Regions from separate parts of the Leptothermofonsia sp. ETS-13 genome, predicted to be linked through region 3. Evidence: riboswitches for the same ligand, from Rfam matches in the RefSeq annotation. Region 3 holds a riboswitch; each other region holds the start of a gene.
What was found. A riboswitch is a leader RNA that binds a small molecule or an ion and turns the genes downstream of it on or off. The one in region 3 is predicted to bind cobalamin.
Positions count from the first base shown of each region.

Region 1: another riboswitch for cobalamin. It lies ahead of P4D80_RS12535 (hypothetical protein); the one in region 3 lies ahead of P4D80_RS17935 (FAD-binding oxidoreductase).
Region 2: another riboswitch for cobalamin. It lies ahead of P4D80_RS04135 (HupE/UreJ family protein); the one in region 3 lies ahead of P4D80_RS17935 (FAD-binding oxidoreductase).

Region 1 covers NZ_CP120836.1:2,772,381-2,776,952, forward strand. Annotated here, with positions in the region: gene P4D80_RS12525 (GTP-binding protein) at 1-426, opposite strand, end outside; gene P4D80_RS12530 (hypothetical protein) at 419-877, opposite strand; partial or broken gene P4D80_RS12535 (hypothetical protein) at 861-1,739, opposite strand; cobalamin riboswitch at 2,000-2,141, opposite strand; gene P4D80_RS12540 (acyl-CoA desaturase) at 3,270-4,046, opposite strand; gene hemN (oxygen-independent coproporphyrinogen III oxidase) at 4,180-4,572, opposite strand, start outside.
Region 2 covers NZ_CP120836.1:896,106-900,677, reverse strand. Annotated here, with positions in the region: gene P4D80_RS04140 (iron uptake porin) at 10-1,704, opposite strand; cobalamin riboswitch at 2,157-2,345, shown strand; gene P4D80_RS04135 (HupE/UreJ family protein) at 2,366-3,073, shown strand; gene P4D80_RS04130 (FTR1 family iron permease) at 3,923-4,572, shown strand, end outside.
Region 3 covers NZ_CP120836.1:3,933,853-3,938,424, forward strand. Annotated here, with positions in the region: gene P4D80_RS17920 (SHOCT domain-containing protein) at 1-293, shown strand, start outside; gene P4D80_RS17925 (ComEA family DNA-binding protein) at 253-873, shown strand; gene lepB (signal peptidase I) at 863-1,534, opposite strand; gene P4D80_RS17935 (FAD-binding oxidoreductase) at 1,723-2,430, opposite strand; cobalamin riboswitch at 2,463-2,644, opposite strand; gene P4D80_RS17940 (hypothetical protein) at 2,673-2,870, opposite strand; gene P4D80_RS17945 (DUF3616 domain-containing protein) at 2,877-3,953, opposite strand; gene thrS (threonine--tRNA ligase) at 4,109-4,572, opposite strand, start outside.

The sequences.
Region 1 (4,572 bases), 1.2 Mb from region 3:
TTGACGGGGTTCATCGGGTTGCCAGGGGCGATCGTAAAAAGTATCAAATCGATTGCCCACACCTTGAATGACCAACCGCGTGGCCTTATTAGGCACAGCAACAAAGCCCTTGATTCGATAAATTTCCTGTTGCTGCACCAGAGATTGCAAGCGCTTGACCAACTGAGCTGTTATAAAGTGGTGACGCAGAATCACTGTATCAGGAACTGCTAACCAGGCATTCAAAAAGGCCGCCAAGCACGATCGCTGAGTAAAGTGGGTGCGAAAAGATTCCCCTGCAATACTAACTTTCGGAGAATTGGTACTACAAATAATGGCGCCGCGTTCACTGCCTAAGTAACCCGCCCAGGCGTTATAGCCGATCTCCAACAAATTCTTAGCAATAAACTCCTGCTGCCAGGCCATCAGTTCAGGAATTTCACTCATAGCATCCTCCGTGGGCAGGGTCTTCAAGCTGGAACTCTGACCAACGCGGCTCCATCTGCTGATAACAGTCGGCTGGGGAGATAGCAAGATGTTCAAGCCAATTGATATCGGCCCGGCCATTTTCGTTAATCAACAGCAGAACGTGCTGGATGGGATCGTAGGTTTGTGCTATATCGAGTAGGTAATCAGTTAAAGTTGTCTCTAAATTGAGCGCCTGCAAATAGGCTGGAATATCAGGTAGGGGCACAAACCGAACTGTATATTTCACGACGTCGCTATTCCAATCCACAGACTTAGCTTCGATAATCGCTACATCGCAGACCACTATGCCCCGTCCTTGAGTGGTAAATCCTTGCCATGCCGCATGTCCCAGGGATAACAGATTTTCCCGAATGAATAGATCTTGCCAGTAGCCGCAATAACCTTGCCATACTTCATTCTTTGGTCGCATGGGCTTTTCTCCTAACGATGTGTGAGGCTTCTACCATGTTTTTCAGAGCGGGAATCACTTCCTCCCAGCGGCGTGTTTTCAATCTGCAATCCGGGTTAACCTAAATCTGTTCAATCACTAGATTGGCAATTCCAGTTTTTAGCTGCTGAACCATCTGTTCGATGCTGGAAACCACTGGACTGTAGACATCGTAAACACCGTTGCCAACTTGGCGTTGGTAGCCCGTATCGATGATTTCAAATAGGGTTCCATTGTTGCTGCGGCTATTTTCAATGGACAATACATCTGCATCGAGACGCTCAATGTGCTGAATAATGTCACCAAACTCGGAGTAAAACATGTGGGTGTAAATTTGGGTTTCTGGCTTGGCAACCCCAGCGGCCAAACGAAACGCATCAACCGCCCAAGATAGATACTCGTTCCAGTGCTCTGGCTTCAAGGGTAATCCCTCTCGTAGAGCAGGCTCGTCGATCTGCACTATGTTCTGCACTATGTAGTGATAATTGGTATCAAACCACTTGGTCATCTCCATCGCTAAAATGCCGTCCCTGCCGCGTGCTATTGCAAAATACTGGTCAAGTTCGGTGAGAGATTGAAAGCGATTTGGGATTAATCCGAACCGCACTGTCCAATCCAGCACATGATCGTAGAGGGTGGTGTCGCCAATGCCGATGCAATCAATCCCTGCTTCGAGCTGTATCTTCCAGTTTGCAAATTCACAGTTTGCAAATTCAGCTTCTTGGACTGTTTGCAACAAGATGTCTGTATCGGATTTGTTGCTCCAAAAGGCTTCTAATGCCTTTTTAACCTCACGATTTTTACCAATGCGGGGATACCCCAGCGTTGCAATTTGAATGGTCATAGCGGTAGCGCAATTCTGTAAATAAGTGCGAAAGCTGGCCGTTTCCCGATTAGAAAACAGCTCACAACTAGACGCGGTGAGGATGCTAGCTACAATTGCCAGCGTAAATACAGCTACCTTTCCTCAGGTAGACTCGCTGCGTCAACCTCGCGTTCACCTCAAATAGTCAATCTAGAACGCTATAACCTTCAATTTCTGGCAAAGAGCCAATTGCAAAAGCCTGAAGTTTTTATCATCCGTACCTCGCAGATGTTTATATAACGGGTCTACTAATCGGCGGGCATTCTGACTCAGAGAGTTACAACTCTCATTACAGCTGCGGGACAGCGGCAGATTTACACTGCACTTTCCCCCTTGCGTCTGATGGCTGCTCCCCATCAGAACCGAATGAGTATTTGGATATTAACACAATAAGGGGTTTTATGAAAGTTTTTTTATGAAAGGGTTTTATGACACATTCTGGGCGTTGCATAAGCGTTGCATAATGATAAGGATCCTTACAAATTTAAATTGCACTCCCAAAGCTTAGAAAACCTTGTAGGCAGGCAACATGTTTTAGAAGTTACTCAAGTTCTTTTTGTAAAGATCCTAATCACCCCCTGCTGCGATAATTTTGCCCGGTAATATCCGTTTGGGCCTCATCGCATCAATCGTTACGATATAACCCTCTCAAACCAATACCTGCAATAACTGAGGAATGGCGATGATTTCATTGGACTTTTCGTCTACCTTAACGTGGGCTAACACCAACCAATTCTGGCTTGCCCATGCACTGGCCATGTGGATAGCTCCTTTACTTCCTCCTCTATCCTAGGAATGCCGCACACACGAATGATTAGTTTTTCCCTCATCCTCCCATTAGGCGTTGCTGAAAAGCAGTATGAATCGAAACGAAGTTTTGAGCATACATCACCTATTTCATACTCAAATTCAGCAATCCCTCCCATTATTGAGTATACGTTTGCCCTAGGTGGAGAAGCTATGCAATGACCAGAATATGATTCAACAAGTATCAGTAAAAATGGTAAACAGAAGAGTAAACAAAATCACATTTGCAAGGAGTAGTAAACAAAATCACATTTGCAAGGAGTGTAGAAGACAGTTCTTTGGTTGCTACTCTCCGACTGCTAGATACTCCAATGAGTTTACGGAGGTACCTCAGACTGTGTGTCAATGGCTCAGACTTTCGAGTGATTGAATGGATCAAAGGGGGGCATCATGCAACCGTGATTACTCGAGTCAAGCAAGTGGGTAAATTATTTCCGTGGGGTCAAAAATAATTAGTATAGCTCTACGCAAGTGCTTTAGGACATTGGAATTGGAGAGGGAGTGGGGGGCTTCGCCCCCAGCCAGGGGTTCCACCCCTGCACCCGTCTTAACCACAATGACTACCGCTGTAAAAGAAAATCAGTGCAACATGATTCTCTGTCAATTACAAAGAATGTGTCAGCCTTCTTTCAAGACAGTTTGTTTGATGATTAATTCATGTGGAATTTTTTTCAACTCTTTGTTGATGGAGAGATGCTTGAATCACCAGGGCGATCGCATCGGGACCGGAGGCAAATTCACTTTTCGTGCTAAACCAAGCCATCGCAACAGATTGATAGTCCACCATGTAACATCAATCTCCCACCATTGCCAACCAGCTTTTGCAACTTGTGGATATGCATGATGGTTATTGTGCCAACCTTCACCATAGGTCAGTAAGGCTGCCCACCACAGATTTCGCGAGTTGTCGGCTGTTTCAAAGGTGCGGTAGCCCCACAGATGCGTCACCGAATTAATGAACCAAGTGCTATGCCAAAGCCAGACTGCCCTCACAAACATTCCCCACAGCACAAACGACCAACCCCCGATCTCATAGAGCAATATTCCTAAGGGTAATTGCAGCAATAAAAAGTAGCGATTGAGCCAACGGTAAAAGGATTGCTTTGCTAAGTCAGGCGCAAAGCGGACATATTGTTCATAGTCAAAGAATTCAGGCTGAGGATACACCAACCACAACAAATGACTCCACCAAAATCCTCGACGAGCCGAGTAGGGATCTTTGACTTCATCTTCCGTATAAGCGTGGTGTAACCGATGCCCAGCTACCCAAAAAATCGGACCACCTTGCATGGCTAAAGCACCAATTATAGCGATCGCATACTCTAGCCACCGAGGAACTTGAAAACTGCGGTGACTCAGTAAACGATGATAGCCCAAACAAATACCAATGCTACCAAACAACCAATGTAAAAGTAGGAAAACACCGAAAGCAGACCAAGAAAAGAACCAAAGAGCAATAATTGCTAGAATATGATTCATACTGAGAAACAGTATAAATGTCCAACTAATTTTGGAATCAGCTGGAATCATTGATTCAATATTGTTTGACATGAAAACTCCTCACATAAAAGAGTACAGATAGAAAGAATACAAATGGACTAATTCACACTGATTAAATCGCTTTTGAGAAATCAGAAATTGGCTTTTGGTGTAGGTAAGCGTCAAACACAGAGGCAATATTGCGAATCAATAGCCGTCCAACGGGTGTCACCTGAATCCGATTGTCCGTTACCTCAACTAGTCCATCCACCTCTAGGTGAGTCAATGCCTCAAGTTCACTGGCAAAGTAGTGATCAAAGTCGAGAAAATAGCGAGCTTCTATGTCTAGCTTGGAAAGACCAAACTGACACATCAATTCCATGATGATGTGGCGGCGAATTTGATCGTCTCGATGAAGCTGAATTCCCCGTTCTATCGGCAATTCCCCTTTTTCAACTGCGCGAAAATAGGACTGCAAGTGCTTATGGTTCTGGGCGTAGGCATTGTGCAACATACTAATGGACGT
Region 2 (4,572 bases), 2.5 Mb from region 3:
AAAACTGGTTTAGAAGGTGAAGGTGGTGCGAACAACTCCAATCACGATGTCGTCGTTACCACGATTGTGATCGGGTGCAGTAAGCCAGATGAGGCCAGGGGTGATGGCGATGTTGTCTGTAACCTGGAACTGGTAAAACGCCTCAATGTGAAGGGATGTGTCGGGATCATCGGAAAGAGCCGCTTGTAAGTTACCGTCTACTTCGGTTACTTTGGGCTCCATGCCAACGAGAACACCGCCGACGCTACCCTTTCTGCCCAGGTCAGGAAAGGCCAACCCCACCATCCAGTTCCAGACATCAGCGTCGCCCCTGAAACCCGCTCCCAGCGATCGCGCCTTAGTGTATCCTGCAGAGCCATTAAGTACAATGCCTGGGGTAATTTGGAAGGAGGCACCAATGCCATAGGAATTGGTTGAAAAAGGCAAACCTGTGAATTCAACAAAGTTTGCTTGATTACTGCCGGTTTCACCAGCGGTTGAAAAGTCGGTTTTGTAGGAGTGAATGTAGGTTAAACCGATTTGGAACCGCTCAGAGGGGGTGATGGTTAGCTGGGCGATTGCGCCATAGGGTCCGTTAAACAAGCCATTTTTGGCAAATGGCAGATTCGCGGCTCCAGTACCATTGTCTGCCAGATAGCCCAAACCCAGCTCAAAGACATTGCCAAACGAGTGGCTGATGCCAATCCCTGACCCACCTAACAAGTAGTAAATAGGGTTGCGGGTACCAAAGTGAGTCAGCGCACCAAAGCCGCCGTCTCCATCAAAGTAAGGATTGAGAGTAGGAATAAAGTCATCCGTTGCACCCGCGTTTGCCTCGATTGTGATGGTTGTGCTTTCGCCAACGGGGAACTGATACAATAGGGCGTCGATCCCAACCTGGTTGCCGCTGTCGGCATTAAAGCGGAGGGAACCTTCTGGGGTCAGCGTCACTGGACCAAACAAGTCCAGGTTTCCAGCCTGAAGCCGGGTTCGCAGCAGGTCTCTCCCGGTGAAACTGGTGTCAAAGTTGAGACGTACGCGATCGCCCAAAACCACGTTTCGATCAATATCCTGGCCCAGAGCGTTCTCCCCAGCTAGGACTCCCGCCAAAGCGAAGATGACTTCTCCATTCAGCTTAGTAGTAGTTGAAAACTGCTGCTTTTCCAGGGTTGTGGTACGGGCTTCCAGGGCATCAACCCGACCACGCAAAACGGCTAATTCTGTCGCAAATTCTTCCTGAAGTTTTTGCAGAATTGCCAGATCTTCCTTCTTCACCAGATCAGTCGTTGCCGCTGCGATTAGCTCGCTGACGCGATCCATGCAGGCATTGAGACCCGCTGCAAACTCGTAGCGAGTCATGGCCTGATTACCCCGGTAGGTTTTGTCTGGATAGCCAACGATACAACCATAACGTTCAACCAGGGATTGTAACGCTTGAAAGGCCCAATCCGTCGGTCTCACGTCAGACAGTTGGGAAACGGATGTTACCTGAGCCATAGCTCTATTGGCCTGCCCTACAGGAGTAGTAGGCTGCAACTGGGAAACAAACATCACCCGTCCGGGCAGGGCACCAGTACTCTTTTTAGGAGTGTCGATTAAGGGATCGGTGGTAAGTTTGGGCGCAGGTTGAGATGTTGATTGATAGATCTGAGCAGAAGTCCCAGCTGCGACCATTCCCAGGAGAACAGGGCTGAGCAGCAGAGATTTGAATAACTGGTTCATCATGGTTCCTTTTCCTCACACCTAATAAATGGGCTTAATTAAATGGGCTCAACCCATTCAGCCAAAGTATTGCCGTTCATCAAGTTACTCCCAGATGCCTGCTATGGATGGCGGGTTTATGAATATCTAATAATGATAATCATAAACATTCTCATTTACCATTCAAGCTTTCAGGATAAAACTTAAAACCAAACAAAACCTTTTTGCTATCCCCTTCCCCCGGTTTTTGCAGAGATATTCTGTTATGCCGAATTAAACAATTGACAGTAGATGCCTGGTGGGAGAAGCCGGGAATCAGGAGTCAGAAGGTGCAAGGAGAGGATGAGTGGAAGGGCAAGGGGACCCCTGCACCCTGCTGCCTGTTGCCTTTATTACACTCAAAACTCATCCACTTACCTTCCCCTTCGCAAAGCCCTGCTAAGATTTTCATTTCGTCATAACCACTTGTGATACACTGACCTGGCATTGGAATTGGTTCTGGTGGGGATCAGCCACTGGAGGTAAGGGGGAAAGTGCAGTGCGAGTCTGCCGCTGTCCCGCAACTGTAACAGAAGCCATAGGGTGTTGGGGGTTGAACTAGTCAACCCAACTCAAAACCCAAAATCTTCTAAAGCCAGGATGCCCGCCAATTCTTTAGCAGAATCCTTTCATCTGCGAGGTATGGATGATGGTTAATACACGATTAAAAAAATTAGATGCTCTTGCTGGTTTCCCCGTATGCCTTAGAAGGACTGAAATTGCTCAAATTTTGGGATTGATTGGGTTTGGCTTTTGGGGAGTTGTTCAACCTGCAGCGGCTCACCATGCAATGGAGGGTAGAACCCCAGCTAGTTTTCTTGAAGGTTTTCTGTCTGGAGTAGCTCATCCAGTGATTGGGTTAGATCATTTGGCATTTGTTGTCGCTATTGGACTACTCTCGGTTAAACAGGTGCGGGGGGCTTTGCTTCCCCTGGTGTTTGTGGTGACAGCTATGGTGGGAACTGGCCTGCACATTATGAAGGTTGATTTGCCTGTACCTGAAATTATGATTGCTCTTTCTGTGATTGCGCTGGGATTGCTACTGGCAATCGCTTGTCCGTGGAATTTTGGGGTTGTTGCTGGACTGGCTGCGATCGCCGGGTTGTTTCATGGGTATGCCTATGGCGAGTCCATTGTGGGTGCCGAGATGACGCCGTTGGTGGCTTACCTGTTGGGCTTTACAGTGATTCAGTTGGCGATCTCGCTACTGGCGTTTTGGCTGGGTAGAAAAGCGACTCAAAGCTCCTCTCGAATGATCCCCGCTTTCATGCGTTACTTCGGCTATGGCGTCTGTGTCATCGGTGTCGTTTTTTCTGAGCACCTCGCTTCAAGGTTAGGAACGAAAATTAAATAATCTCTGGAACCTCACCCCGCTCGGCACCCTTCTTCGAGCCGGAGAGGGGGCAGGGGAGAGGTTAAGGACGTGGAAAAATCAGATGTTATTTAATCCATGCTCCTTAGTAGGTAGCTAATACAGCAAAACGGAAGTTTTGTTGGGGGTACAGGGGTTCCACCCCTGCTTGGGGGCTTCGCCCCCAAACCCTCATGTTGCAAAATTGAGTGTTTGCAACACGAGTACAGCACAGCGGGAATACGGATACCATTCTGGCTCCCTCCTACTTCCCACTCCCCACCCCAATGGTTGCTGGACTGATGCCATCTTTCACTAGTAAGTAGCTAGGCCGCAATTAAATAAGGATAATTTCGGGGCGTGGAGGGGGTGAAAACCCCTACCTGGGGGCGCAGCCCCCACCCCCCCCTTTACAACTAATTATGGCTACCTACTTATCAGTGTTCTAAACTGTTTTCGAATAAGGTTTGAATAAGGCGTTGTGAAAGGCTTTTCTGGATAGGAAAGTCTTTCACAATCCAAACAGAATCGCTACAGAATTGGGCAAAATAGGATTGGTAGACTTTGGACATTAGCCTTAGATTAGCTAATGTCCAATTTTTGATGGTTAACATCCGTTCTGGCGGGCGTATCTGAAGTTTGGGGGGAATCCATTGGCCATTATCTCGTTGCCAGGCTCCCGCCTGGCCATGTCGATTAGAAGCTCCCACTTCCTGTGTTGGTTCAGAGAAGCTAGAGCTTAATGGCAGGGTTACGAAGCTCCAGCTTCTTAACCAGAGTAGACTTCCCCAATGACGAAATGCACCTTCCCCTGGCCTTTCTTTACCTGATACCTGCTGTATCTCTCTAACCATGCCAATTGATTTGAGTCCTGCTTTGCCTACCTTTGTCATCACCCTGCGGGAAGGGGTAGAAGCTGCCCTTGTAGTTGGGATTGTACTGGCTTACCTGAAGAAAGCAGAACAAACTCAGCTCAATTTCTGGGTGTATGGCGGTATTGGAGTTGGCTTGCTAGCAAGTGTGTTGGTCGGCGTTCTGTTTGGCCTTATCATTACAGTTCTGGGGGCTGCCAATGAAACCTATGAGCCAGTGGTCAAACCTTTACTGAATGGGCTTTTTAGTGTGGCGGCGATCGCCATGTTGAGCTGGATGCTGATCTGGATGACGCGCCAGTCCCGCTTGCTGAAAGCTGAAGTGGAGGGGGCTGTTGGAAGCACCTTAAAGGCAGAAGCAGGCGCAGGTTGGGGCGCAGGTTGGGGCATTTTTGGACTGATCTTTTTTGCTGTATTACGAGAAGGGTTTGAAACTGTCCTATTCATTTCGGCCCGGTTTCAACAGGGTTGGGTGCCCATTTTGGGGGCAATTTCGGGTTTGCTTGTGGCTATAGGGATCGGTGTTTTGCTGTTCAAATTTGGCATCAAAATCAATCTGCGCCTGTTTTTTCAGGTGATGGGCCTCTTCCTGCTGTTAATTGTGGCAGGATTAGTGGTTTCTGCTCTGGC
Region 3 (4,572 bases):
CTTTGTGGGGCATTTTGTACATGTTGTTGGCATTGACTCCCATTCCTAAAATCGCCAGTGCGATTGAGGGGGCCTGGTATTTAATACAGGACTCAGAGGAGTTTGATTTGAAGTTTAATTCGGGAATAACTTCCGAACCCCGGGTGGTTTCTAGTTCTGTGGGGGTAGATCCGGTTAAGGTGGGGGCGATCGCCGATGCGGTACGCCAGCTTGACCAGCTCCGCGCCGATGGGCTCATTTCGGAGTACGAGTTTGAACAAAAACGTCGCCAACTGCTTGATCGCATTGTGTAACCTGATCGCATTGTGTAACCCGATGGCATTCCTCGATTGGTTATCTACAACCACCCAATCTCGATTGAAAGTGATCGCCACCTATCCCTCACTCCGCTGGCGCATTCTAAATGATCCGTACTACCGCTTTCAATCCCTGGCTGAAGTTGAACTGGCAGCCAATCTGGGAGTTAAAATCGACGCAAATCAGGCGGGGGTAGATGACTGGCTGAGATTACCAGGGTTGTCTATTCATCAGGCACGGACGTTAGTTGATCTGGCTCAAGCGGGTGTGCAATTTCATTGTTTAGAAGATATTGCAGCAGCTCTGGGCATGCCCGTCCAGCGTCTTAAGCCATTAGAACTGATTCTTCAATTTTGCTATTACGCTGGCGACAGCGTTTACAGTATCAAGCCCGTCAATCCTAATTTGGCAACGGTTGAAATGCTGTTGAGAATTCCCAGGGTCGATCTCTATCTGGCACGGGCGATCGTTGAAAATCGAGTGCAGGGACCCTATCGTAATTTAATTCACCTCCAGCGCCGTCTGTCCTTACCCAGTGACCTGACGGCAGAGTTAATGCATTACCTCAAGTTTTAGATTGGAAGGAATCAGGAGTTAGGGGTCGGGAGGGGGAGTGATGGAGTGGATGAGTAGATGAGTGGGGTTGGGCGTGGTAAATGACACCTATTCGGTTAAAAGGGTAGAACCGAAACCAGGCTCGACCAATAATGTTCTGCTGAGGCAGAAAGCCCCAGATGTGAGAATCGTTGCTGTTGTTGCGGTTATCGCCCATCACAAAGTAGGCACCCTCTGGAACTTGTGCTGGACCCCAGGTGTAATTGGGGGGCTCTGTAATGTAGGGTTCCTGGAGAGGTTGATTGTCCAGGTAAACCTTGCCGTCGCGAACAAAAACGGTTTGACCAGGCTTGCCAATGATTCGTTTAATAAACGCCTGGTCTTTGGCATACCCCTGAATTTGAAGCTGGGGAGGCGGATTGAAAACCACGATATCGCCCAGCTCCGGTGGTCGGAACCGATAAGACAGTTTTTCAACAACGAGGCGATCGCTCACCTCCAGGGTAGGCACCATCGAATCAGATGGAATGTAACGGGGTTCTGCTACAAACGTCCGAATCAACAACGCCAGGATCAGTGCAATAAAAAGAATTTGAACATTTTCCAGCCAGCTCTTCCAGGCTGGGGAACGAACGGTCGAAGCCGGTTGGGGTTTGGGTTCCGTCGAATCTTCTAAAGTCATAGACTTTATTCTCTCATGCTCTCCCTCTTTGTTGAATTCGGGTGAGGAGTGAAGAGGTGATGGAGTGATAGGGGAATAGGGTGATAGGGTCAGGTTGCTTTACTCCTTCACTCTTCCACTCGATTTACTCCATCACTTCTCCCTACTTTCCCCTTCTGGCTCCTGGCTTCTAAGTCTTATTCTCCAAATCAGAATGCAATGAACTTCTCCGATCGCACCTGCTCCAACCGGGCTCCCAAAGCCAGAACTGTGGCCTGAATCTGGTCTGGGCGATCGCCGACGGCACAAATGTCCACATCCCACTCCGCCAGATTGAGCCCCTGTCGTGCCAGGACGTTCTCTGGATGGTGGTTAATCACCTCAATGTAATGAAAAGTAGACCAGGTTTGGCTGAAGCGATGCCAGTAGTTACGGTAAGGCAACTGGTCTGGGGTTTCAGGGTTGGACTGGATCAACCATACCGGGTACTGGAAACCAGACTCATAGAGCCAGTCAATCTGACTTTTTAGCGGTGCAATGCCAGATCCTTCTGCAATGTAAAGGCGCGATCTCGGGGGCAGTTCACTGATCGTCATCAGCCCATAGGGTCCTCGCAGGGGCAGGGTTTGCCCCATTTGCAAATCCTGGATGTAGGCAGAACTCCAGCCTACGCGAGAAACACAGAGTTCAATTTCGGGGCAACGAGACGGGGAAGAGGCAATTGAGTAAATTTTGCTGAATCGTCGTCCATCGCGCTCAAACTTGGGCCATACCGACTGCCCCGGTAAAAACCGAAACTCGTCTCGATCCAGCCGCAACCGAATCGATTTAATCGTGGGTGTTAGAAAGACCGATTCTACAACCGTAGCAATGTAGTCCGCCGTAGGTGAACGGCGCAAAACTTTCAAACTTTGCATCAACAACCTCCGCCTGTGAGTCGCAGGCATTACGGTACAGGGTGCTTCAGATAGGCATCCTGACTTGGGAAATTCACCATTGGACATTGATATGGTTCAATGTGAATTCCCTTCACAGTTGCGGCACAGTGTCGGATTTACACCGAACTTTCCCCAGGTCAACTTGACCCTGCCTGGGCTGATCCCCCAGACAATCTGAAGTCGCTTTGTGATTCTAGCTCAAGGTTGCGATCGCAAACGTCTTAATCCTGCTTCAGGTTTGCACTCAGCCATTCTGAGGTTTCCAGGGTCAGTTTTAACTGAGCCCGTCCCAGCTCGCCATATTCAATCTCAGAAATGGTGCAGGAATATTGCCATCCGGTTGCTTCTGAGACGATCTTGGCGATCGCCTCTTCTAGAGCTGCTGTTTCAACCTTTTTCAGCTTTTCGTGGGCATCCATTACTTTTCATTCCAAAAGAAAAACATCGGCAAAGACAGCATTGGGTGCGATTCTTCTCCTTTCATCAGGTAAATCGTAAACTACCATGAGCGCATTTTGCTGCCCTAAACATGGAAAAAGTGATAACCCTTCAGCATGATCACTCCCAATTGTGAAAGGCAAATCAAACAAAACTTCTAAATGATTGGACGTTTCCCAAATTAACGAGTCGTGCGATCGCTCCAGCACTTTTTTCAACCGAAATAAACGCATCTCCCCTTCTAATTGCATCGTAGGGCCTGCCAAAATAATTAAATCATCCCCACAAAAGCAAAGTTCCCGAATACCCAATCCGTTCAGTTCAAGAAAGTGCTTGATATATTTCTTCCCATCCTTTCCAAGAGTCTTTAAAGTTAACACTCCCAGCTCCAATTCCTTCACTTCAATCTCTAAAATGACTGACCAACTCTGTAAAACAGGTCCCCGTAATCCTAAGAACAACCTGTCTTTGTAAACTGCCAAACCTTCAATATCAAAACCATTTTCTTTACCAGGAATCGGCATTGAAAGGTAGGGACCCAGATGTTCATCTTCTTTCAAAACATCAATCAACTGATTGCTTTCTTCTGTTCTCTGAAGATAGGCAGCCGTCAATTCCCGATCTGGATCCCTGGGATGGGGACAAGTTTTGTATAGTTCACCCTCAATAACTGGAATTCTGGCAATTAAATAACGGTTTAGTTCTCGCTGGATCTCGGCGAGTCGGCGGATATCTTTATCTGAATTTTTTCCCTTAGGCTTCTTCCTCTTTAAGCTGTGAGAACCCGCTATCCACAGATAGGAATCGGAATAATCAATACCTTCAATGTCAATTTCATCCTCCTGATTCAGCAAAGGGACAAAATCCCCCACCTTGAACGGTTGATGCTTGCCAAAAATATAAGGCTCAATTGGAGATAGCCGTTCAATTGTATTCAGTTCATCAGAACCCAACCAGAGATTGCCATCCGGTGTCCTGACAACGGCTGAAAGCTCCCCCAGCAAATCCTCTGACTCTTCAGCAAAACGCAACAACACTCGACTTAGCAAAAAAGGAACTGGCATGGAGATGCTCCAGGGGGGTGGATGGGGGGATGGGTAGATGGGGGGATGGGTGGGGAGTGATGGAGTCAAGGAGTGATGGAGTCTATCACCCCGTTACTCTATCACTCCCTTACCCCTCTCTCCTCACTTAACAAAAATTCCCTTCCCCCCCCTCCTCAGAAGTACCCATGAGTTTCATTGGTGTGCTTGAGCCGTTCCAACACTTCAGAAACCGGGATTACGCCCAGTTCACCGGAGGCGCGAGTACGGATGCTGAGGGAGTTGGATTCTACTTCTTTGGCACCGATGATGGCCATAACAGGAATTTTGTCCTTCTCTGCATTGCGGATCAGTTTGCCGAGGCGATCGCCACTGGTATCCACCTCTGCCCGCAGTCCCAATGCCTGCATCTGCTTAACCACCTGTTTTGCATAGGGCAAAAACTCTTCTGCTACGGGTAAGAGCCGCGCCTGGGTTGGGGCTAACCATAGTGGAAAGTCCCCCGCGTATTCCTCAATCAAAATCCCAATCAGGCGTTCCAGGGAGCCAAAGGGTGCCCGATGAATCATTACCGGACGTTTGCGGGTACCATCCTCTGCCACGTATTCCAGTTCAAACCGCTCTGGCAGGTTGTAATCTA